3 regions of the Amorphus suaedae genome follow, and region 2 is predicted to be linked to each of the others. Evidence: predicted binding sites of a transcription regulator. Region 2 holds the regulator's gene; each other region holds the start of a gene.
The links. Region 2 encodes HrcA, which represses chaperone genes, less so after heat shock. Its sites were predicted from a motif close to GTTAGCACTCNCNNNNNGNGAGTGCTAAC; they were not measured.
Positions count from the first base shown of each region.

Region 1: groES (co-chaperone GroES) is a predicted target of HrcA. The motif match lies at 5,173-5,201, and genes of this name have one in related genera.
Region 3: groES (co-chaperone GroES) is a predicted target of HrcA. The motif match lies at 3,176-3,204, and genes of this name have one in related genera.

Region 1 is NZ_JBRJIT010000001.1:2,037,040-2,044,719, forward strand. It holds gene AB7M35_RS09175 (transporter) at 1-188, shown strand, start outside; gene AB7M35_RS09180 (autotransporter domain-containing protein) at 306-2,288, opposite strand; gene AB7M35_RS09185 (hypothetical protein) at 2,576-3,913, opposite strand; gene AB7M35_RS09190 (PH domain-containing protein) at 4,234-4,596, opposite strand; gene AB7M35_RS09195 (usg protein) at 4,739-5,008, opposite strand; gene groES (co-chaperone GroES) at 5,345-5,659, shown strand; gene groL (chaperonin GroEL) at 5,709-7,343, shown strand; gene AB7M35_RS09210 (VOC family protein) at 7,453-7,680, opposite strand, start outside.
Region 2 is NZ_JBRJIT010000001.1:3,015,441-3,023,120, forward strand. It holds gene AB7M35_RS13425 (pyridoxal phosphate-dependent aminotransferase) at 1-463, opposite strand, end outside; gene AB7M35_RS13430 (hypothetical protein) at 699-1,004, opposite strand; gene hrcA (heat-inducible transcriptional repressor HrcA) at 1,197-2,279, opposite strand; gene rph (ribonuclease PH) at 2,493-3,209, shown strand; gene rdgB (RdgB/HAM1 family non-canonical purine NTP pyrophosphatase) at 3,215-3,856, shown strand; gene hemW (radical SAM family heme chaperone HemW) at 3,841-5,115, shown strand; gene AB7M35_RS13455 ([protein-PII] uridylyltransferase) at 5,112-7,680, shown strand, end outside.
Region 3 is NZ_JBRJIT010000001.1:1,579,893-1,587,572, forward strand. It holds gene AB7M35_RS07095 (hydroxypyruvate isomerase family protein) at 1-766, opposite strand, end outside; gene AB7M35_RS07100 (GNAT family N-acetyltransferase) at 928-1,434, shown strand; gene AB7M35_RS07105 (DMT family transporter) at 1,434-2,354, shown strand; gene wrbA (NAD(P)H:quinone oxidoreductase) at 2,362-2,961, opposite strand; gene groES (co-chaperone GroES) at 3,299-3,586, shown strand; gene groL (chaperonin GroEL) at 3,646-5,289, shown strand; gene AB7M35_RS07125 (mechanosensitive ion channel family protein) at 5,549-6,448, shown strand; gene AB7M35_RS07130 (phytoene desaturase family protein) at 6,445-7,680, shown strand, end outside.

The sequences.
Region 1 (7,680 bases), 980 kb from region 2:
CCTACGACTGGGAGACCGAGGACTGGTCGGTCCCCATCAACGCCGCCGTCAGCAAGCTGGTGACGATCCAGGGCCAGCCGATCAGCCTGCAGGCGGGGCTTCGCTACTGGGCGGCGAGCGGGCCCGCCGCCGCCGAGGGCTTCGGCGGCAAGGTCGGCATCACCTTCCTGTTCCCGAAGAAGAACTAGAGCGGTGCCGGCGGTCTGCGTGCCGGGCCGGCGAAAGACAACGGCTACGGGGCCATCGCCCGCGGTCGGCGCATCGCCCGGCGCAGGCGGTCGACCGCCCCGTCCCCGCCTGGCGGCTCAGAACGCGATCGACACGTTCAGGTGGCCCTCCCAGATGTCCAGGTTCGCCTGCCCGAAGCTCCGGTAGGCCGCACTCGTCTCCACCTGCAGCGCGTTGGAGAAAAGCATCCGGGCGCCGGCTTCCAGCGACCCCGCCCACGGCGACGAGGTCGCGAGCTGCAGGTCGCCCGTCAGGATTTCGCCGTCGCCCGGCCGCTCGTACTCGTAGTCGACGCCCAGCTCCGCGAACGGCATCAGGTAGGTGCCCCGGTCGAGGACGTACAGGCGGCTGACCTCGGCGGAGACGGTCGCCACGCCGTAATTGTACGCGTCGCTCGGCATGCCGACCCGCACCGCGCGACCACGCACGGTGCCGGCGAGATCGTAGGCATCGCTGTTCATGTAGGCGTAGGTGATGCCGACCTTCGGACGCAGGAAGAACCCGCGCAGCAGGTACTGGCCGTAGAGGTTGACCGTGCCCGTCACCTGCCGGGTCGTGTAGCTGCCGTCGAGCACGCTGAGGCGCAGGTCGCTTTCCACCTGACCGAAGCTCAGCGAGGCATCGGTGGCCCAGTGCTCCGAGAGCCGCAGCGCCGCGTAGGGGCCGATGGACACCCCCCGCGTGTTCACCTCCAGCGTCCCGTCGTAGCCGGTGGTGCGGCCCTGGTCGAAGGAGAGCGACACGCCGACGATCAGGTTTTCGCGCACCTTCCGGTCGATGCCGATGGCGGCGCTGCCGAACAGCGAATCCATGTCGAGCCCGAACCGGCGGTCGGAGACGCCGACCAGCTTGGCGTCGCTCCAGGCGTTCCAGAGGCTCGGCGGGGCGAGATCGCGGCCCGTCGTCAGCGGCGGCCCTTCCAGCAGCGCGGGCAGGCAGTCGCGCCGCCGCGCCTCGGTCTCCGCCGCATCCTCGTCGTCGCGCGGCACGTCGAAACAGGGATCCTCCGGCAGCGCCGCCCCCTCCTCGCCCCGCGCCACCGCGCCGGGCGCGACGCCGCCGGGCCGATCGGGAGCGGTCGGTACCGTCGGCGTCAGGCCCGTCGGCGGCTGCGTCGGCGTCGTCGGGCGCCCGCCGGTGGGCGGAACGGTGGGCGTGAGGCCGCCGACCGGCGGCCGGGTCGGCGTGACGCCCGTCGGAGGAACGGTCCCGATCGGCGGTGTCACTCCCGAAGGTGGCCGCAGCGCGCCGGGCCGCGTCGGCATCACCCCCGTTGGCGGCAGTGTCGCGATCGGTGTCACGGCCGTCCCCGGCGGCCGGGTCGGCATCACCCCGGCAGGCGGCCGCGTTCCGATCGGCGGCGTCACCCCCGATGGCGGCCGCAGCGCACCGGGCCGTGTCGGCATGACGCCCGTCGGCGGCAGTGTCGCGATCGGTGTCACGGCCGTCCCCGGCGGCCGGGTCGGCATGACGCCCGAGGGCGGCACCGTTCCGATCGGCGGCGTCACTCCCAACGGCGGCCGCAGCGCCCCGGGCCGCGTCGGCATCACCCCCGTCGGCGGCACCGTCCCGACCGGCGGGGTCACCCCCGATGGCGGCCGCAGCGCGCCGGGCCGGGTCGGCATCAGCCCGCCGATGGGCACGTTGCCGATCGGCGGCGTCGCGCCGCCCGGCAGCGAGGGAAGCTGGAAGTCCGGGAACAGGTTGCCGATCGGCGGCAGCACGATGCCGGGCAGCGTGATGTTGGGCGGCAGGGTGATCCCGCCCTTCTGGTTCTGGGTATCGATGAGGCACGGCTTGCCGTTGCCGGTGGCGTAGAGCTTGTGGGTCCCGCCGTTGCCGGACGACACCACCGGCGAGCGCGACACGTGCAGCCCGCTCCTGGTCAGCGACCACTGGTCGACGACCTGGCTCTGCTGGGCCGCCTCGAGCTCGAAGGACCCCGCCACCGTGCCCGACAGCCAGACCGATTCGGACGCGTCAGCGGCGTTCCCCAGATAGCGCAGCCCGCCGTCGGACTTGCAGTTCTGGGCCTCGGCCACGCCGGTGGCGGCGACCACGAGGAGGCCGGCGAGAGCGGCTCCGAGGCCATGGCGGCCCCGCGATGAACGGGAGGAAGACGTCGTCGGCGCGTTCCCCGGCCGGCCGGGCATGCCGGCCGCGCCGCAACCGGCCCGCTCCCCTTCGGCACGCCCCGGCAATCGCTGTCCCACCCGCCACCTCCGGTCGATTACCGAGCAGGTGACGAGCCTAGCAAAGGAATGACCTCAGATTGCAACCGATGGGGCAATCGCCGCGCGCAATCCACCGGCCGGGCGCGCGCTGGCGCGCCCGGGATTGACCGCCCCTACTGCGCGCCGGCGGCGTTGCCGAGGCGCGTGACGCTGGCGGTGACGGGGTTGCCCAGCGCCTTCAGCTCCAGGAGCGTGGAGTCCTTCACCGGCACCCGCACGGCGGTCGAGCCGTCGAGGGTGTAGACGGTGCCGTCGACGCGCATGCGGAACGGTCCGTCGGCGCTGACCAGCACCTCGCTCGCCCCGCCCGCGCCGGGCGTCGGAACGGTCGTCCATTCCCCCGGCACCGACACCTCGCTCGCCTCGCCGAGGCTGGAGACCTCGTGGTTGGGGCTGCGGAGCAGATCGGTGAGGCCGGCCTTGTCGATCCAGTAGACCGCGTAGGCGATGCCGCCGGCGATCACCAGCAGGAACAGCAGCAGGGCGATCCAGCCGCCGTTGCCGCGCCGCTTCTCGCGATGATCGTCCTGTGCGGAGCCGTAGTCGTCCCGGGCGCGGCGCCGGCCCCTGCGGCGCGGCTGCGGCTCGGCCTCCTCCAGCACGTCGTCGATGGAGGGTTCGTCCTCGCCGTCGGTGTCCCGGGCGTCCGACGCCAGCCAGGCGCTGCCCGCCGCCGCGGCCTCGCCGACCGGACGGCGCAGCTCCGGCTCGGCCCGCCGGCGGCGCGACGGGGCGCGCGGCATCGCCGGCTCCCGCGGCCCCTCGACGCCGTCGTCGTCACGGTCCTGCTCGACGGTCGCCTCGTCGTCGGCCGGCGGCACGGCGGCGCCGCGATCGAGACGTCCGGCGCGGCGGGGTTCGGCGGTGAGCGGCGGGCGCGGACGTCCGCCCGACACGGTCGGCTCGACCCGCCCGGCGCGGCGGCCGCGATCGGGCTCGGCCGCGCGTCCGGCGCCCGGCACCGCGCCGAGCACGGAGCGGTCCTCGGCGGGCCGCGGCCCGGCGGTCTCCTCGTACGGCTCCTCAAGCTCATCGTCCGCGTCGTCGCGATCCGCGTCCGCCCCAGTCTCCAGCGTCGGGCCGGCCGGCTCGTCGTCGATCGGCGGCGGCGCCGGCCGGACCGGCTCGGCCATCGGCGGCTCGGGCGGGACGAAGGCCGGGTCGGGCGCGACGTCGCGCGGCGCCTCGGCGGGATGCATGTCTGCAGGATGCGGATGGATCTCGTCCGCCTCGGCCACGTCGCGTTCGTCGCGACGGGGCGCCTCGGCTGGCTCGCTCCAGGCGGCCTCCGGCGGCAGGGTCTCGGGCGCATCGCCGTCGGCGCGCGGCGGCGGCGGCTCCGTCCCGTCGAGCGCGACGGCCGATCGGAAGGCGCCGCAATAGGGGCAGCTCAGAACGGGGCGAACCAGCGGCTCTCCGCAGGCGCTGCAACGAAATCGCGCTGTGGTCAAAGAAGTCTCTCCCGTCGAGCGCACCGGACCGGCCTGGTTCGGAACACCGTTTTCGCCGTGGTGCCGGCGGTCTCCGCCGGCACGGGTGTGATCAGCATCCACTTCTGGATGCGATGTTCAACGCCTCTCGCGCCGAACATCTACGCCAAAACTGGGAGAAGGTGTGGCGGCGGCCGATCGACCGCCCCGATTTCCGAAGAATCACCCGATGCTTCGGGCCCCGGACAGCAACGGCGCTGGCGCGGCGGCGTTCCATCGCCGACCTGCCCCATCGTCCGCCCGCGGGCGATCCGGCCGCCTTGCACGGCCGGCAGGGCGGCTCAGGGCCGCAGGACCTCGCGCAGCTTCGCCGGCTCCGGAAGGCCCTTCATCTCGAGTTCCGGCGCGTCGCCGGCGGTGTAGATGCGCAGCGTGCCGACGTCGAGCATGCGGTCGAGCAGCGACTGGTCGATCTTCACGGTGCGGATCGACGACAGCTCGATCTCGGTGTGCTCCTTCGACAGCAGCCCGCGGTCCAGCGCGATCCGCTCGTCGCCGACGGTGACCGTGGTGGCGCGGTTGAACAGCCACCAGACGATCAGCGCGATCACCCCGACGACCGCCGGGATCAGGATCACGCACAGGATGAACAGGAACGGATGGCTCTTGAACATCGACGGATGGGCTTGGTAGCGGATGGGCATCGGGGAAATCCTGACCTGCGGAAAGACGGCGCGAAGCGGGTGCGCGCTGCCGGAGCGACGTCGCCCACGCGACCATCGGCGCCGGCCTGCACGGCCCGCGAGGCCACCCTACCCAAATCGCGACGGTTTCGCGCCGACGAAATCAGTGGAGGTGCGAGAGCGCGTCCACCGACCGCCATTCCCAGCCGCCGATCAGCTGCCGGTAGCCGATGTCGACCGAATGCAGCGCGCCGTCGAGCTCGCGGCGCCAGAACTCCAGAAAGCGCTTGAGCTCGGGAAAGGCGGGCGCGAGATCGTAGTCCTGCCACAGATAGGTCTGCAGCAGCGCCGGGTGATCCGGCATCCGGTAGAGGATCTTCGCGGTGGTCAGCCCGTAGCCGTCCATCTGGCGGTCGAAAGCGGAATCGATCATCGGTCCCCTCGGTGTTGCAAGCGCCTGTGAAATGGTGCATTGCAACCCCGCCGAAGGCAAGACGGCTTTCCATTTTTATGTTTGATTTCAGATAGTTGGCAGCACGCCCCCGCGATTGCTGCCAATCTCGCGTCCGCATGGATGGCCGGCGGCGCGGCGGGGCTGTTAGCACTTTCCGCTGGCGAGTGCCAAGAAAGTGTGTCAGGTACCTTGCTACCGGTGATGGGCCCTCCCATCTCAGCACCACACGGCCCGCCTGCCGAAGACGGATGCGGCCCGTGCGGGGGACTTTCAGTCACCGAAATCAGAAATCTGGTTCATCAGGAGGAACACATCATGCAGTTCCGGCCGCTACACGACCGCGTCGTCGTCCGCCGTATCGAATCCGAAACCAAGACCGCCGGCGGCATCATCATTCCGGATACCGCCCAGGAAAAGCCGCAGCAGGGCGAAGTCATCGCCGTCGGCCCGGGCGCCCGCAACGAAGCCGGCGAACTCGTCACGCCGGACGTCAAGGCCGGCGACCGCGTCCTCTTCGGCAAATGGTCCGGCACCGAAGTGAAGATCGACGGTGAAGATCTCCTCATCATGAAGGAGAGCGACATCATGGGTGTCCTGGAAGGGACCGCCGCCGCCAAGGCCGCCGCGTAATCCGCACGGCTCTTGCCGTCAACGCAGTCTCTCAAGGGAGAACATCACTATGGCTGCCAAAGAAGTTAAGTTTTCGACCGCCGCTCGCGACAAGATGCTCAAGGGCGTCGACACGCTGGCCAACGCGGTCAAGGTGACCCTCGGCCCGAAGGGTCGCAACGTCGTCATCGAAAAGTCCTACGGCGCCCCGCGCATCACCAAGGACGGCGTCACCGTCGCCAAGGAGATCGAGCTGGAAGACCGCTTCGAGAACATGGGCGCCCAGATGGTGCGCGAAGTGGCCTCGAAGACCAACGACATGGCCGGTGACGGCACGACCACGGCGACCGTTCTCGCCCAGGCGATCGTCAAGGAAGGTGCCAAGGCGGTGACCGCCGGCATGAACCCGATGGACCTGAAGCGCGGCATCGACCTCGCCGTCCAGGCGGTTCTGGCCGAGCTCGCCGCGAAGGCCAAGGAGATCTCCTCCAACGAAGAGATCGCCCAGGTCGGCACCATCTCCGCGAACGGCGACACCGAAGTGGGTCGCTACCTCGCCGAGGCGATGCAGAAGGTCGGCAACGAGGGTGTCATCACCGTCGAGGAAGCCAAGTCGCTCGAGTCCGAACTCGAAGTCGTCGAAGGCATGCAGTTCGACCGCGGCTACATCTCGCCGTACTTCGTGACCGATGCGGAGAAGATGCGCGTCGAGCTCGACGATCCGTACATCCTCATCCACGAGAAGAAGCTCTCCAACCTGCAGGCGCTTCTGCCGGTGCTCGAAGCCGTGGTCCAGTCGGGCCGTCCGCTTCTGATCATCGCCGAGGACGTCGAGGGCGAGGCGCTGGCCACCCTGGTGGTCAACAAGCTGCGCGGCGGCCTGAAGGTCGCGGCCGTGAAGGCGCCGGGCTTCGGCGATCGCCGCAAGGCGATGCTGCAGGACATCGCCGTCCTGACCGCCGGCACCGTGGTGTCCGAGGACGTGGGCATCAAGCTCGAGAACGTCACGGTCGACATGCTTGGCACCGCCAAGAAGGTCTCCATCACGAAGGACGAGACCGTCGTGGTCGACGGTGCGGGCGAGAAGTCCGACATCGAAGCCCGCGTGTCGCAGATCAAGGCGCAGATCGAGGAGACCACCTCGGACTACGACCGTGAGAAGCTGCAGGAGCGTCTGGCCAAGCTCGCCGGTGGCGTTGCCGTCATCCGCGTCGGCGGCATGACCGAAGTCGAGGTGAAGGAGAAGAAGGACCGCGTCGACGACGCCATGCACGCCACCCGTGCGGCCGTCGAAGAAGGCGTGGTTCCGGGCGGCGGTGTCGCTCTCCTGCGCTGCATGAAGGTGCTCGACGGCCTCAACTCCGCGAACGCCGATCAGAAGGCCGGTATCGCCATGGTTCGCCGGGCGATCCAGGCTCCGGCCCGCCAGATCGCGATCAACGCGGGCGAAGAGGGTTCGGTCATCGTCGGCAAGATCCTCGAGAACGATACGTTCGGCTTCGGCTGGAACGCCCAGACCGGCGAATACGGCGACATGTTTAAGATGGGCATCATCGACCCGACGAAGGTCGTGCGCGCCGCCCTTCAGGACGCCGCCTCGATCGCCGGCCTGCTGATCACCACCGAAGCGATGGTCGCCGAGAAGCCCAAGAAGGATGGCGGCGCTCCCGCCATGCCGGGCGGCATGGGCGACATGGACTACTAAGGTCCAAGTCGGCTCGGGCGGTTCGCCGCCCGAGCCTCCTGGACACGATCGAAGGCGCGGGAGCGATCCCGCGCCTTTTTTCGTGTCGCGCCCCCGGGGGCCCGAGCCCTCAGACGTCGTGGGACATCGCGTAGACGCGCAGCCGGTGGCCGTCGGGGTCCACCGCGACGAAGCTGCGGCCGAAACCGAGGCTGGTGGGCGGCAGCGTGATCGTCGCCCCGCGCGCCTTCCAGGTCTCGTAGGTGGCATCGACCTCCTCCGGGCTCGCCGCCTTGAAGCCGAGTTCGCCGCCGCCCGCCCCGCCGTCCGGCGCGGGCTGGACGACGTTCGGATCCCA
Region 2 (7,680 bases):
CGGCCGTCATCTTGTAGCCGGTGTCGCTGCTGGTCTCGACCGCCACGGGCTCGCCACCGCCGAGCAGCACCATGTCGGGATAGCTCACCCAGTAGGGTGCCGGCACGATCACCTCGTCGCCCGGGTTCAGGGTGGCCACCAGCGCGTTGTAGAGGATCTGCTTGCCGCCGGTGCCGACCGACACCTGGGAGGTCTTGTAGGTCAGCTCGTTCTCGCGCTTGAACTTCTCGACGATGGCTTCCTTGAGTTCCGGAATGCCGTCGACCGCGGTGTACTTCGTCTTGCCGGAGCGGATCGCCGCGATGGCGGCTTCCTTGATGTTCTCCGGGGTGTCGAAGTCCGGCTCGCCGGCGCCGAGACCGATCACGTCGCGGCCGGCGCGCTTGAGTTCGGCCGCCTTGTTGGTCACCGCGATGGTCGCGGACGGCTTAACGCGGCTCAGGGAGTCGGCGAGAAGAGCCATCTTGTCTGTACCTCAGTTCAGGGGATTGGAGAGGGGGCTGGTCCGGCGCCCCGCCCCGGGGAGCGCACGCGAACCCGCACGCACGTGCCTGCAACGCAATGGTGATCTGGCGACGCGGTCTCCCGCCTCGCCTTCCTGCTGCTTCGCGCGCCCACGCGGGCCGGACCGTGGTGATCCTTGATGTAACCGGAAACCGATCCTGCCGGGCGGCCGGAGCCGCCCGCCCGGAGAGGCGCTAGAACGCGAAGCCCGGGCCAACGGCACCGTTCCACCCGTCGACCGGGCCCATGGGCTGGTCGTAGGTGAGGCCGTTGACCGGCATGTCGAGGTTCGGCGATTTGAGCTGGCCGCTGTTGATGTCCGGGCCGGTGGGCAGGCCGGAATTGGTCAGCATGTAGACGCCGGGGAGGTTCGGACCGTAGGGGCCGGGATAAGCGTAGCCACCCGGCGTCACGGTGATCTCCGGAGTGGGCTGCGCCAGAGCCGGAACGGCCGGCACGGTCACCAGCAGCACCAGTGCGGTTGCGGCGAAGCTCCTCATCATACCCTCGATCTCCCTGCAGCCGGTTCCCGAAGACCCCCCGGGCCCCGAACGACGCACAAACACTTGAGGGAAACATATAAACCGCGAATCGGTTCGAGGCACCCACGCGATTCGGGAAAATGGCGACTTTTTGCGCCGGGTGTCTCATTCAAGCCGCATTTCCGGGCCGCCGGGGCGCCCCCCGCCGGCTCAGCGCACCAGCCGGCCGACGAGACGGGCGGTGTAGTCGACCATCGGGATGATCCGTCCGTAGTTGAGCCGCGTCGGCCCGATGACGCCGAGGACGCCGACCACCCGGTTGTCCTCGTCGCGGTAGGGCGACACGACCAGCGACGAGCCGGACATGGAGAACAGCTTGTTTTCCGACCCGATGAAGATGCGCACGCCGTCGGCGTCGTCGGCGAGATCGAGGAGCTGCAGCAGCTCCTTGTTGCTCTCCAGGTCGTCGAACAGCCGGCGGATGCGTTCCAGGTCCTCCTGGGCGGTGAGGTCCTCCAGCAGGTTGGCGCGGCCGTGGACGATCAGCGTGCCGTCGCCGTTGCTGCCGCTGCCGGCCCAGGTGGCGATGCCGGCGTCGACCAGCCGCTGGGTGAGGTCGTCGAGCTCGGCCTGCTGCTGCACCTTGAGGGTCTTCAGCGCGGTGATTGCCTCGGCGAGCGTCTTCCCGCGGATGTGGGTGTTGAGATAGTTGGTCGCCTCGGTGAGCGCCGAAGACGGCAGGCCGGGCGGAAGATCGACGATGCGGTTCTCCACCGAGCCGTTCTCGCCGACCAGCACCACCAGCGCCGAGGCGGCGTCGAGGCGCACGAACTCGACGTGCTTCACCCGGAGGTCGGCCTTGGAGACCACCACGACGCCGGCGCCGCGCGACAGGCCCGACAGCATCTGGCTCGCCTCGTGCAGCAGCGCGTCCGGCCCCCGGTCGGAGCCGCCGGCGCGCACCTGGGCCTCGATGCCGGCGCGGTCCTGGTCCGACAGGTCGCCGATCTCCAGCAGCGCGTCGACGAAGAAGCGCAGGCCCTGCTCGGTGGGCAGGCGACCGGCGCTGGTGTGCGGGGCGTAGATGAGCCCGAGCGATTCCAGGTCGGCCATGACGTTGCGCACCGAGGCCGGCGACAGCACGGTGGTCAGCCGCCGGGAGATGTTGCGCGAGCCGATGGGCTCGCCGGTGTCCAGGTAGGACTCGACGATCTGCTTGAAGATGTCCCGGGACCTCGCGTCGAGGTCGACCAGGTTCGAGTGTGGCGGTTCGATCCAGCGATCCGATGCCACGGCGCAAGCCTCCAGGTGATGGGACGGGATCGCTGCCGCGCGACGCGCAGGACGCGTCCGCGACCGGCCGATCCCTCGACTGCCTATGTAAGCCTATGCTGGCGCCAGCGCACCATCCGTCAAGGCCGAACCGGCGCCGCGCCTTTACGCTTCCCGGCAAAGCTGGTTACTAGGCCCCGCAAACCCGAGACACCCCCAGGGGAGACCATCCGCATGCGCCCATCCAACCGCGCGCCCGACGAACTGCGAGCCGTATCGCTCGAGCGCGGCATCTCGCGTCATGCCGAGGGGTCGTGCCTCGTCAAGTTCGGCCACACCCACGTGCTGTGCACCGCGAGCCTGGAAGAGCGCATCCCGCCGTGGCTGAGAGGCAGCGGCGAGGGCTGGGTGACGGCGGAGTACGGCATGCTGCCGCGCGCCACCAACACCCGCATGCAGCGCGAGGTGAAGGCCGGCAAGCCGTCCGGGCGCACCGAGGAGATCCAGCGGCTGATCGGCCGCTCGCTGCGCGCCGTCGTCGACCGCAAGGCGCTGGGCGAGCGCCAGATCTCCATCGACTGCGACGTGCTGCAGGCCGACGGCGGCACCCGCACGGCGGCGATCACCGGCGCCTGGGTGGCGCTGTCGGACTGCCTGAACTGGATGGCCTCGCGCAACATGCTGCGCGGCGGACAGGTGCTGCGCGACCACGTGGCGGCCGTCTCCTGCGGCATCTACCGCGGCACGCCGGTGCTCGACCTCGACTATCCGGAGGATTCCGAGGCGGAGACCGACGCGAACTTCGTGATGACCGGCTCCAAGGGGATCATCGAGATCCAGGGCACGGCGGAGCGCACCCCGTTCTCCCGCGAGGAGTTCGCGAGCCTCGTCGACCTCGCCGAGCTCGGCATCGGCCAGCTCGTCGAGCTGCAGAAGCTGGCGATCAGCTGACCGCGATGACCGTCCGCACCTTCACCGAAGGCGAACTCGTCGTCGCCAGCCACAACGCCGGCAAGGTGCGCGAGATCCGCGACCTGCTGGCGAGCTTCCCGATCACCGTGACGGCGGCCTCCGACCTCGGCCTGCCGGAGCCGGAGGAGACCGGCACCACCTTCGTGGAGAACGCCGTCCTGAAGGCGCGCGCGGCCGTGGCGGCCTCGGGCAAGCCGGCGCTCGCCGACGATTCGGGCCTGGCGGTGGACGCGCTCGGCGGCGAGCCCGGCATCTATTCGGCGCGCTGGGCAGGCCCGGACAAGGATTTCGCCCAGGCGATGCGCAACGTGGAGGAAAAGCTCCAGGGGCTCGGCGCGGTCGCGCCCCACCAGCGACGCGGCCAGTTCGTCGCCGTGCTGGCGCTCGCCTGGCCCGACGGCCACGTGGAGGTGTTCCCCGGCGAGGTGGCTGGAACGCTGGTCTGGCCGCCCAGGGGGGAGAAAGGCTTCGGCTACGACCCCATATTCCTTCCCGACGGCTTCGAGCGGACGTTCGGAGAGATGACGGCGGAGGAGAAGCACGGATGGCGACCCGGGGCGGCGACAGCGCTCTCTCACCGCGCGCGCGCTTTCAAGGCGCTGGCGGAAACGTGCCTGGCGCGCTGACCCTCGCGGATCCGGCGGCGGGCAGCGAGGGCAGCCTCGCGGTCTACGTCCACTGGCCGTTCTGCGCGGCCAAATGCCCGTACTGCGACTTCAACAGCCACGTCCGCCACGGCGGCGTCGACCAGGCGTCCTACGCCGACGCGCTGGTGCGCGAGCTCGCCTTCGCCGCCGAGCGAGTGCCGGGCCGCACGGTCACCAGCGTGTTCTTCGGCGGCGGCACGCCGTCGCTGATGGCGCCGGAGACGATCGGGCGCGTCATCGACGCGGTGAGCCGGACCTGGCGCATCGCCAACGACTGCGAGATCACGCTGGAGGCCAACCCGTCGAGCGTCGAGGCCGACCGCTTCGCCGGCTACCGGCTTGCCGGCGTCGACCGCGTCTCGCTGGGCATCCAGTCGCTGGAGGACGACCAGCTGCGCTTCCTCGGCCGGCTTCACGACGTCGCCGCGGCGCGACGGGCGATCGGCATCGCGCGCGCGACCTTCTCGCGGATTTCCTGCGACCTGATCTACGCCCGCCCCGGCCAGACGCTGGCCGCCTGGGAGCGCGAGCTGGGCGAGATGCTGGACTTCGGCCCCGATCACCTGTCGCTCTACCAGCTGACCATCGAGGAGGAGACGCCCTTTTACCGGCTGCACCAGGCCGGCAAGTTCGTCATCCCCGACGACGACCTGGGCGCCGACCTGTTCGAGGCGACCCGGGCGATCACCGCCGGCGCCGGCCTGCCCGCCTACGAGGTCTCGAACCATGCCGCGCCCGGCGCGGAATGCCGGCACAATCTCACCTACTGGCGCGGCGGCGACTACGTGGGCATCGGCCCCGGCGCCCACGGCCGGCTGACGGTGGCGGGCGTGCGCCATGCGACGGTGGCCGCCAAGCTGCCGGAGACGTGGCGCGGTGCGGTGGAAGCCGACGGCCACGGCTACGTGGAGGACGCGCCGCTGACCCACGAGGAGAGCGCCGAGGAGTTCCTGGTCATGGGGCTGCGACTGACCGAGGGGATCGACCTCACCCGCCTCCGCAACCGCACCGGACGCGTCATCGACCGCGCGGCGCTGGCGCCGCTGGAGGACGAGGGGCTGTTGCGCTGGGCCGACGACCGGCTGATCGCCAGCGAGCGCGGCACGCTGGTGCTCAATGCGCTGATCGGCGAGGTCGCCGCCCACACCCATCTCGCGGCGGACGCCCCGGTCGGCTATGGTCGCGCAACGGAGCAACAGCGGTCGCCACAAGGGCCCGCACTGGAGCGAACCTGGTGACGCTTGCCGATACCCCGGGCATCAAGCGGGTGCCCAACGGACCGCAAGCGGTTCTCGACGGCGCGGCGCTGACGGACCGTCTCGTCGAGCGCCTGCGCGAGGACCGCGGAAACTGGGACCTCGCCCGCGGCGACGTCCTGGCCATCCTGAAGGAAGAACGCGAAGCGGCGCTGGCGGAAATCCAGCGGCTTCTGGGCGAGGACGGCGGCGGCATTCTCTGCGCCCGCCGCATCGCCAAGCTGCACGACGATCTCATCATCGCCATCGCCCAGGTGGTGACCTCCTACGCCTATCCGGCCGACAACCCCTCCTCGGCCGAGAAGATCTCGATCGTCGCGGTGGGCGGATACGGCCGGGGCACGCTGGCCCCCGGCTCCGACATCGATCTCCTGTTCCTGTTTCCCTACAAGCAGACCCCCTGGGTGGAGAGCGTCATCGAGGCGATCCTCTACCTGATGTGGGACCTCGGGCTGACCGTCGGCCACGCGACGCGCTCCATCGAGGACTGCATCCGCATGAGCCGCTCGGACATGACCGTGCGCACCGCCGTGCTGGAGGCACGGCCGCTGTGGGGCGACGAGGAGCTGTCGGCCGAGCTGATCAAGCGCTTCGACGAATCCGTGGTGCGCGGCACCGCGGCCGAGTTCATCGCCGCCAAGCTTGCCGAGCGCGACGAGCGCCACCGCCGGCAGGGCCGGTCGCGCTACCTGGTCGAGCCGAACGTGAAGGAAGGGAAGGGGGGCCTGCGCGACCTCAACACCCTGTTCTGGATCGCCAAATACTTCTTCCGGGTGCGCACCGGCGAGGAGCTGGTGCGCCTCGGCGTGTTCTCGCGCGGCGACTACCGGCTGTTCCGCAAGTGCGAGGATTTTCTCTGGGCGGTGCGCTGCCACCTGCACTTCCTGGCCGGGCGGCCGGAGGAGCGGCTGTCGTTCGACGTGCAGCGCGAGATCGCGCTGCGGCTCGCCTACACGTCGCACCCGGGCCTGCGCGACGTCGAGCGCTTCATGAAGCACTACTTCCTGGTGGCCAAGGACGTCGGCGACCTGACGCGCATCTTCTGTTCCGCGCTGGAGGAGGAGCAGGTCAAGCAGACCCCCGGCCTCAACCGTTTCCTGCGCACCATGCGGCGGAGCAAGAAGCGGACGATCCGCGGCTTCGAGGACTTCGTCATCGACCACGACCGCATCAGCGTGGCGAACGAGGACGTGTTCAAGACCGATCCGGTCAACCTGATCCGGATCTTCCTTGCCGCCGACAAGCACGGGCTGGCCTTTCACCCCGACGCGATGACGCTGATCCGCCGGTCGCTGAAGCTGATCGACGCCACGCTGCGCGACAACGCCGAGGCGAACCGGCTGTTCGTCGAGATCCTGACGTCGAAGAACGACCCGGAGACGGTGCTGCGCGCCATGAACGAGGCCGGCGTGCTCGGCCGGTTCGTGACCGAGTTCGGCCGCGTCGTCGCGATGATGCAGTTCAACATGTATCATCACTACACCGTCGACGAGCACCTGATCCGCAGCATCGGCATCCTGGCCGACATCGAGCGCGGCTCGCTGGAATCGCGCCATCCGCTGGCAACCGCGCTGTTCAACTCCATCCAGAGCCGGCGCCTGCTGTACGCCGCGATGTTCCTGCACGACATCGCCAAGGGCCGGCCGGAGGACCACTCGATCCTGGGCGCCAAGATCGCCCGCAAGCTCGGGCCGCGCTTCGGCTTTTCCGCCTCGGAGACCGAGACCCTCGCCTGGCTGGTGGAATTCCACCTGGTGATGAGCGTGACCGCCCAGTCGCGCGACCTCGGCGACCCCAAGACCATCGGCGACTTCGCCGAGATCGTGCAGAGCCCGGAACGGCTGAAGCTGCTGGAGATCCTGACCGAGGCGGACATCGCCGCCGTCGGACCGGGCGTGTGGAACGGCTGGAAGGCGCAGCTGATGCGCGTGCTCTACGACGAGACCGAGCCGCGGCTTGCCGGCGGCCATTCGCGGCTTTCCCGCGCCCAGCGGGTGGCGGCCGCCCAGAAGCAGCTGCGCGACGCCCTGTCCGACTGGCCGGAGGCGGAACTGAAGGCCTACACCGACCGGCACTACGATCCGTACTGGCTGCGCGTCGACCTGCCGGAGAAGATCGCCCACGCGCGGTTCATCCGCGAGGCCAGCCTGTCGGGCAAGCAGTTCGCCACCGACGTGCAGGTGGAGGGGATGAGCGGCGTGACGCGGCTGACGGTGATGGCGCCCGACCACCCGCGCCTGCTGTCGGTCATCTTCGGCTCGTGCTCGGTCGCCGGCGCCAACATCGTCGACGCGCAGATCTTCACCACCACCGACGGCTTCGCGCTCGACACCATCGCCGTCAGCCGCGAATTCGACAGCGTCGACGACGAGACACGGCGCGCGCAGCGGATCCTCGACCTGATCGAGCGCTCGCTGAGCGGCCGCGAAAAGCTGCCCGACCGGGTGGAGCAGCGCATCCGCAAGAAGTCCGGACCGAAGCCGTTCCGGCTCGCCACCGAGGTGCTGCTGCACAACAGCTGGTCGGAGCGGCACACGGTGCTGGAGA
Region 3 (7,680 bases), 1.4 Mb from region 2:
GGCGCAGCGAATGCATCCAGCCGAGCCCCGCTTCCGTTCGGCCGGCGGGCCGGTATTCCGCGGAAACGGCGCCCGCATAACCGACCGATCGCAGCAGGCGCAACGCCGTCGTCAGGTCGACTTCGCCGGTACCGGGCTCATGCCTCCCCGGATGGTCGGCGAACTGCACGTGCCCGATCACGTCGGCGGCCCGGTAGATGGCCGCGATCAGGTCCGGCTCCGTTCGGGCGACGTGATAGAGGTCGAACTGCAGCCTGACCGCCGGGTGGTCGATCTCGGCCAGCAGATCCAGCGCATCCTCCAGATTATCGATAAAGTATCCCGGGACGTCGAAGGGGTTCACCATTTCGACCATCACCTGGCGGCCGTCCGGCGCGAGCGCATCGGCCAGTGCCCGGACATTTTCCACCAGAACCCGACGGGTTACATCGGCGGCCTGGCCCGCGGGCGGACGGCCGGTGAGCACGTTGACCATCCGGCAGCCGAGCACGTCGGCGTAGCGCCGCGCAACATCGATGCCCTGGCGAAATCCCTCGACCCGCCCGGCATCGGTCGACAGGCCGACGTCTCCGGCAGCCGGGTCACCGGCGGGCGCGTTGATCAGGTGGATCGGGCATCCGGCCGCCGCCTGGGCGATCAGCTCGGGATCGCTGTCATAGGGAAACTGGATCTCGACCCCGTCGAACCCGGCCGCAGCCGCGGACGGGATCCGCTCGAGAAGCGGCCGCTCCGTGAACAGGAGCGAGATGTTGGCGATCAGCTGCATGCGGCCCCCACGTCACGATCGCAGGTACCATGCGATCCGAAGGTATCGGTTGCAAGACGGCGCGGCCGCTTCCCGGGATGAAGATCGGCGACGCTGCTTGACCGCCCCGCATGGCGGAGGCATGAGCGGAGGGTCGCGCCACAACGGGCCAGGATCTTCCGATGTCCACAACCGAGATCTGCTTCCGTCCCGCGACGGACTCCGACGGGCCAGCCATGGCGCACGTCATCGCGACGATCTTTTCCGACTACCCCAACTGCCATTTCGTGCCGGACGAGTTTCCGGAGCTCGACGCCCCCGCGTCCCACTATGCGGCGCGCGACGGACGCCTGTGGATCGCCGCGAGCGGCGACCGCATCGTCGGGTCGCTGGCGGTCGCCCGGACACCGGATCCGAAGGTGTTCGAGCTCTTCAAGGTCTACCTGCTGCCGGAAGCCCGAGGCGGTGGCCGCGCGGGAACGATGCTCTCCGAAGCGGTGGCATTTGCGCGGGCCGGAGGGGGCACGCGGCTTCGCCTGTGGACCGACACCCGCTTTGCCGAGGGGCACCGCTTCTACGAGCGCAACGGGTTCGTGCGGCTGCCCGGGAGCCGCGCCGTACCGGACGCCTCCGACACGTGGGAGTTCGCCTACACGCGCGACATCGACGATCGCGCGCCGGCGCCGTGATGAGAAACGAAACGGGCTTCGCACCGGTCGCGCTCGTTCTGCTGGCCATCGGGCTGCTGTCGGCCATGGATGCCGGCATGAAGATGCAGGCGATGCTGATCCCTCTGCTGCAGGCGGTCTGGCTGCGCTACGTGACGGCGACCGTCGTCCTCGTCCCGGTGTTCCTCGCCCGTCCGCAGCGACTGACCCGCCGCACGCTGGGCGCCAACGCCCTCCGCGGCGCCATCGTGGCCGCGACGGCCTTGTCCTTCTTCTATGCGATCGCCGTGCTGCCGCTGGCTCTGGTGATCGCCATCGCCTTCGTCGCCCCGTTCTTCATCGCCATCCTCGGATGGCTGCTCCTCGGCGAACCGATCCATCCCCGGATCTGGTTCGGGATCGCCGTCGGCTTCATCGGCGTGCTGGTGATTTTCGGCGGGGAATTGCGGGTCGGCGTGTCGCGCGACCAGATGAGCGGCTTTGCCGCAGCCCTCGCGGGCGCCTTCGGCTACGCGCTGGTGGCGGTGCTCATCCGCCGGCAGGCGGCGACCGACCGGCCACCGACGATGGTACTTCTGCAGACCGCGACGGCCGGGCTTATCCTGACGCCGCTCGCGGTGGCGGTGTGGGAGCCCCTCGACCAGACCAGTCTCATGCTGGGGGTGCTGATCGGTTGTCTCGGCGCATCCGGCCAGCTCGCGGTCGCGGCCGGCTTTGCCCGGGCGCCGGCCGCCCGCCTCGGCGTGCTGGAATACACCGGCTTCCTGTGGGCGGCGGCGTTCGGCTTCGTCTTCTTCTCGGAAATTCCACGCGCCGAGACACTGGCGGGGGCGGCGGTCATCGTCGCCGCCTGTCTGATCGCGCTGCGGCCGAACCGTGCCGAGCCGGCGGGACGTGCGACCGCGCGGGCGCCCTATGTGGATCCCCCGCGCGACCGCTGAGCGCGTGCTAGGCGGCGAGCTTGGCCGCGATCTTCGCGACGTGTCCGCCCTGGTAGCGGGCACCCGCCAGCTCGTTCTCGCTCGGCTGCCGCGATCCGTCGCCATCCGAAAGCGTGGTGGCGCCATACGGGCTGCCGCCACTGATCTCGTCCATCTTCAGGAGACCGCCGAAGGCATAGGGCAGGCCAACGATGACCATGCCATGGTGGAGAAGCATGGTCTGGGTGGAGATGATGGTCGTCTCCTGCCCGCCGTGCTGGGTGGCGGTCGAGGCGAACACCGAACCGACCTTGCCCACGAGCGCGCCGGACATCCAGTGGCCGCCGGTCTGGTCCCAGAAGTTCTTCATCTGGGCGGACATCACGCCGAACCGGGTCGGCACGCCGAGGATGATCGCATCGTAGTTCTTCAGGTCGTCGACCTGGGCGATCGGAGCCTCCTGATCCATCTTGTAGCCGGACGCCCGCGCGACCTCTTCCGAAACGAGTTCGGGAACGCGCTTGATGTCGACCTCGGCGCCCTCGGCACGCGCCCCTTCCGCGACAGCCTTCGCCATCGTCTCGATGTGGCCGTAGCTCGAATAATAAAGAACCAGAACCTTCGCCATTGATCGTACTCCTCGCAGACCGAGCCCGGAAATGGGCTCTGCGTTTCATCCACCCAGATAACCGTGCGGGTTCACGGACACGAGGGGCGGACGTTGAACAGACCGTTGCGGATTAGCGAACCATGCCCACATGCGGCGTGTGATCGGGCGACGAAAAAAGCTGTCCGCCTGATCCCTTGACAGGTCTGGCGGCCCCGCCTACGTCAGGCCCGTCGCTAGCACTCACCTCTGATGAGTGCTAGCGAAGCTGGCGGTCGCTCCTCGGACGGCCGACGGCCTGCTCCGATCCCACCAGGCGGACGCCCGTCCGCTACCGAGTTCAAGAGGGAAGCAAGAGATGAATTTCCGTCCTCTTCACGACCGCGTCGTCGTGCGCCGCATCGAGTCCGACACCAAGACGGCCGGCGGCATCATCATTCCGGACACCGCTCAGGAAAAGCCGCAGCAGGGCGAAGTCGTCGCCGTCGGCGCTGGCGCCCGCGACTCCAAGGGCGAGATCGTCGCCCCGGACGTGAAGTCCGGCGACAAGGTGCTGTTCGGCAAGTGGTCCGGCACCGAAGTGAAGATCGATGGTGAGGATCTCCTCATCATGAAGGAATCCGACATCATGGGCGTTCTCGCGTAAGGCAGGCCGCCGAGGCTCCCGCGACGTCCCCCATCGCACTGACATGAAGGAACAATTCCATGGCTGCGAAAGAAGTTAAGTTTTCGCTCGAAGCCCGCGACAAGATGCTCCGCGGTGTCGACATCCTCGCCAACGCCGTCAAGGTGACGCTCGGCCCGAAGGGTCGCAACGTCGTCATCGAAAAGTCGTTCGGCGCCCCGCGCATCACCAAGGACGGCGTCACCGTCGCCAAGGAGATCGAGCTGGAGGACCGCTTCGAGAACATGGGCGCCCAGATGGTGCGCGAAGTGGCCTCGAAGACCAACGACCTGGCCGGTGACGGCACGACCACGGCGACCGTGCTCGCCCAGGCGATCGTCAAGGAAGGCGCCAAGTCGGTAGCCGCGGGCATGAACCCGATGGACCTGAAGCGCGGCGTCGATCTCGCCGTTGCCGAGGCCATCAAGGACCTCGAGAGCCGCTCGCGCTCCATCGACACCTCCAACGAGGTTGCCCAGGTCGGTACCATCTCCGCCAACGGCGAGAAGGAAATCGGCGAGATGATCGCGTCGGCCATGCAGAAGGTCGGCAACGAGGGTGTCATCACCGTCGAGGAAGCCAAGTCGCTCGAGACCGAGCTCGAAGTCGTCGAAGGCATGCAGTTCGACCGCGGCTACATCTCGCCGTACTTCGTGACCAACTCCGAGAAGATGATCGCGGACCTCGAGGATCCCTACATCCTCATCCACGAGAAGAAGCTCTCCAACCTGCAGGCGATGCTGCCGGTTCTCGAGGCGGTCGTTCAGTCGGGCAAGCCGCTGGTGATCATCGCCGAGGACGTCGAGGGCGAGGCGCTGGCCACCCTGGTGGTCAACAAGCTGCGCGGCGGCCTGAAGGTCGCGGCCGTGAAGGCGCCGGGCTTCGGCGATCGTCGCAAGGCGATGCTGCAGGACATCGCGGTCCTGACGGGCGGCACGGTGATTTCCGAGGACGTGGGCATCAAGCTCGAGAGCGTCACCCCGGAGATGCTCGGCCGCGCCAAGAAGATCTCCATCACCAAGGACGAGACCACGGTCGTCGACGGTGCGGGCGAGAAGTCCGACATCGAAGCCCGCGTGTCGCAGATCAAGGCGCAGATCGAGGAGACCACCTCGGACTACGACCGTGAGAAGCTGCAGGAGCGTCTGGCCAAGCTCGCCGGTGGCGTTGCCGTCATCCGCGTCGGCGGTGCGACCGAGGTCGAGGTGAAGGAGCGCAAGGACCGCGTCGACGACGCGCTCAACGCGACCCGCGCTGCCGTCGAAGAAGGCATCGTCCCCGGTGGCGGCGTCGCTCTCCTGCGCTGCAAGGCCGCGATCTCCAAGCTGAAGTCCGACAACGCCGACGTTCAGGCGGGTATCTCGATCGTGGTCCGGGCCCTCGAGGCGCCGATCCGTCAGATCGCCCAGAACGCCGGTGCCGAAGGCTCCATCGTGGTCGGCAAGATCCTTGAGGACTCCAACCCGGATCTCGGCTTCGACGCCCAGACGGAAGAGTTCGTCAACATGATCGAGAAGGGCATCATCGACCCGACCAAGGTCGTGCGCACCGCCCTTCAGGACGCCGCCTCGATCGCCTCGCTGCTCATCACCACCGAGGCGATGGTCGCGGAGCTTCCGAAGAAGGAAGCCGCCCCGGCGATGCCCGGCGGTGACATGGGCGGCATGGGCGGCATGGGCTTCTGATCTCCCAAGCGACGGCCGAGATCGGCGGACCCTTCGGGGTTCGCCGATCCGACGACGCCCACTTCGGGGCCGGCGGCAACGCCGGCCCCTTTTCTTTGTCCGCGCTTGCCCGATCCGCCCTCCGGCGCGCGAGCCACTTTCACCGTGAGCCGACGCGCGCCCCGGGTTAGGGTGCGCGCCGAAAGAATCGCCGCCCGCGCGGCATGAAGGGACGCACACGTCGCGCCAGCGACATCGATGGCAAGCGAGGGAGCCAACGTTGGACATCATCGACAAGGTCAGCACCGACGCCAATTCGGTCATCGAGCCGATCCTTGCCTGGCTGACGCTCCAGGGCCTTTCCGTCATCTACGCGCTGGTGATCCTGGTCGTCGGCTGGCGCGTGGCGAAAGTCGTCCGCCGCCTCGTCAGGCAGATGCTGGAGCGGACGCGGCGCGTCGACCCGACGGTGCACGCCTTCCTGTCGAGCCTCGCCTACTATTTCGTGCTGGCGTTCGTGGGCATCGCCGTCCTGCAGCTGTTCGGCTTCCAGACGACCAGCCTCATCGCCGTGCTCGGCGCCACGTCGCTGGCGATCGGCCTTGCCCTGCAGGGAACGCTGTCGAACCTGGCGGCCGGCGTGATGATCCTGATGTTCCGCCCGTTCAAGCAGGGCGATTACGTGACGGTGGCCGGACAGTCCGGAACGGTGAAGGAGATCACCCTCTTCACCACCGAGCTCGCCACCCCCGAGAACGTGCAGATCATCGTGCCCAACGGCAGCGCCTGGGGCACCACCGTCACCAACTACTCCGTCTACCAGACCCGGCGGCTGGAGGTGTCGGTGGGCATCTCCTACGAGGATTCGGTCGACGAAGGCCTCGCCACGCTGATGCAGATCGCGAGCAGCGATCCGCGCGTTCTCTCCGAGCCGGCGCCGTTCGTCTACGTGTCCGAGCTCGGCGACAGCGCCGTCACGCTGTCGCTGCGCGTCTGGTGCGCGGCCGGCGATCTCTGGGCGCTGAAGACCGACTTCACCCGCCGCCTGAAGGTCGACGTCGAGGCCGCGGGCCTCTCCATCCCCTACCCGCACACGACCTTCGTTCCGGCGGCAGGCGGCGGCGCCGCCACGCCGCCCCTGATCGTCCCGTCGGACGCCGGCCGCCCCGGCAGCCCATGAGCACCGTCGACGTCGTCGTTGTCGGATCCGGGGTCGGCGGGCTGATGGCCGGCGCGTTGCTGGCCAGGCGCGGCTACTCGGTCGCCCTGCTGGAGCGCTCGGACCACTTCGGCGGCGCCGCCGCGACCCACCGCCGCGCCGACCTGACCCTCACCCAGCCAACCGGGGACGGCGCGCCCGGCGGCGACCCGACCCAGCGCCATCTGGCCGAACTCGGGATCCTCGACGATCTGCCGCTGGTCCATGTGCCGCACCTTTACGAGGTGCGCGGCGGTCCGGTCGGCGATCCGTTCCGGCTGCCGTTCGGCTTCGAGGCCGCCAAGGCGGCCATGGCGGAGCGCTTCCCGGACGCCGCCCGCGGCGCGACCCGCGTTCTCGACGACATCGGCCGGGTGGCACGCGCCATGCGCACCGCCGCCACGCCCGGGGGCACCGCCGGCATGATCGCCCATGCCCCGCGCATGGCCCGCGACGTCTGGCCGATCGTCTCCGGCTGGAACCGCTCGCTCGGGGATGTGCTCGACCGTGCGCTGGACGGCCACGAGGGCGCGAAGGTCGCACTCGCCGCGAACCTTCTGTCCTACGACGACAATGCCGCCGATCTCTGGTGGCCCGCCTTCGCCGTCGCCCAGTCCGACCGGATCGCCCATGGCGAGGCGAGCCTGCGCGGCGGCGCGCAGAGCCTCGCCGACCGCCTCGTCGAGGTGATCCGCCAGAACGGCGGCACAGCTTACTCCGGGCGACAGGTCACGGAGATCCTCCTCGGCGCCGACGGATCCGTGCGCGGCGTCAGGCACCAGGGCGCCGATGGCGGCGGTGTCGAGGAGATCCGGGCGGATGTGGTGCTCGCCAACGCCGCGCCGACGGTGGTGACCGGCATGCTGCCCCCGGACGCACGCACCGGTTTCGTCGACGCCTTCCGGGGCAAGGCCCTGTCCATCTCGCTGTTCGCCGCCCATTTCGGTCTGGCGCGCAAGCCATCCGAGGTCGGCGTCGGGTCGCATTCGACCATCCTGGTGCCGGAGTGGATGGAGCGGCTGGGGCAGGTCGCCGAGTGCGCGGCCCTCATGGCCGACATGCCGGGGACCGCCCTCCCCCTGCTCGACGTGGTCGATCATGCGTCGATCGAGAGCGGCCCGAGCGAGCCGCCGTACCTGGTGACCATCGTCGGCGTCGACCGGGTGGCGAACTGGGACGGCCTCGATCCCGCCGCGGCCGACGATCGGCGCGAC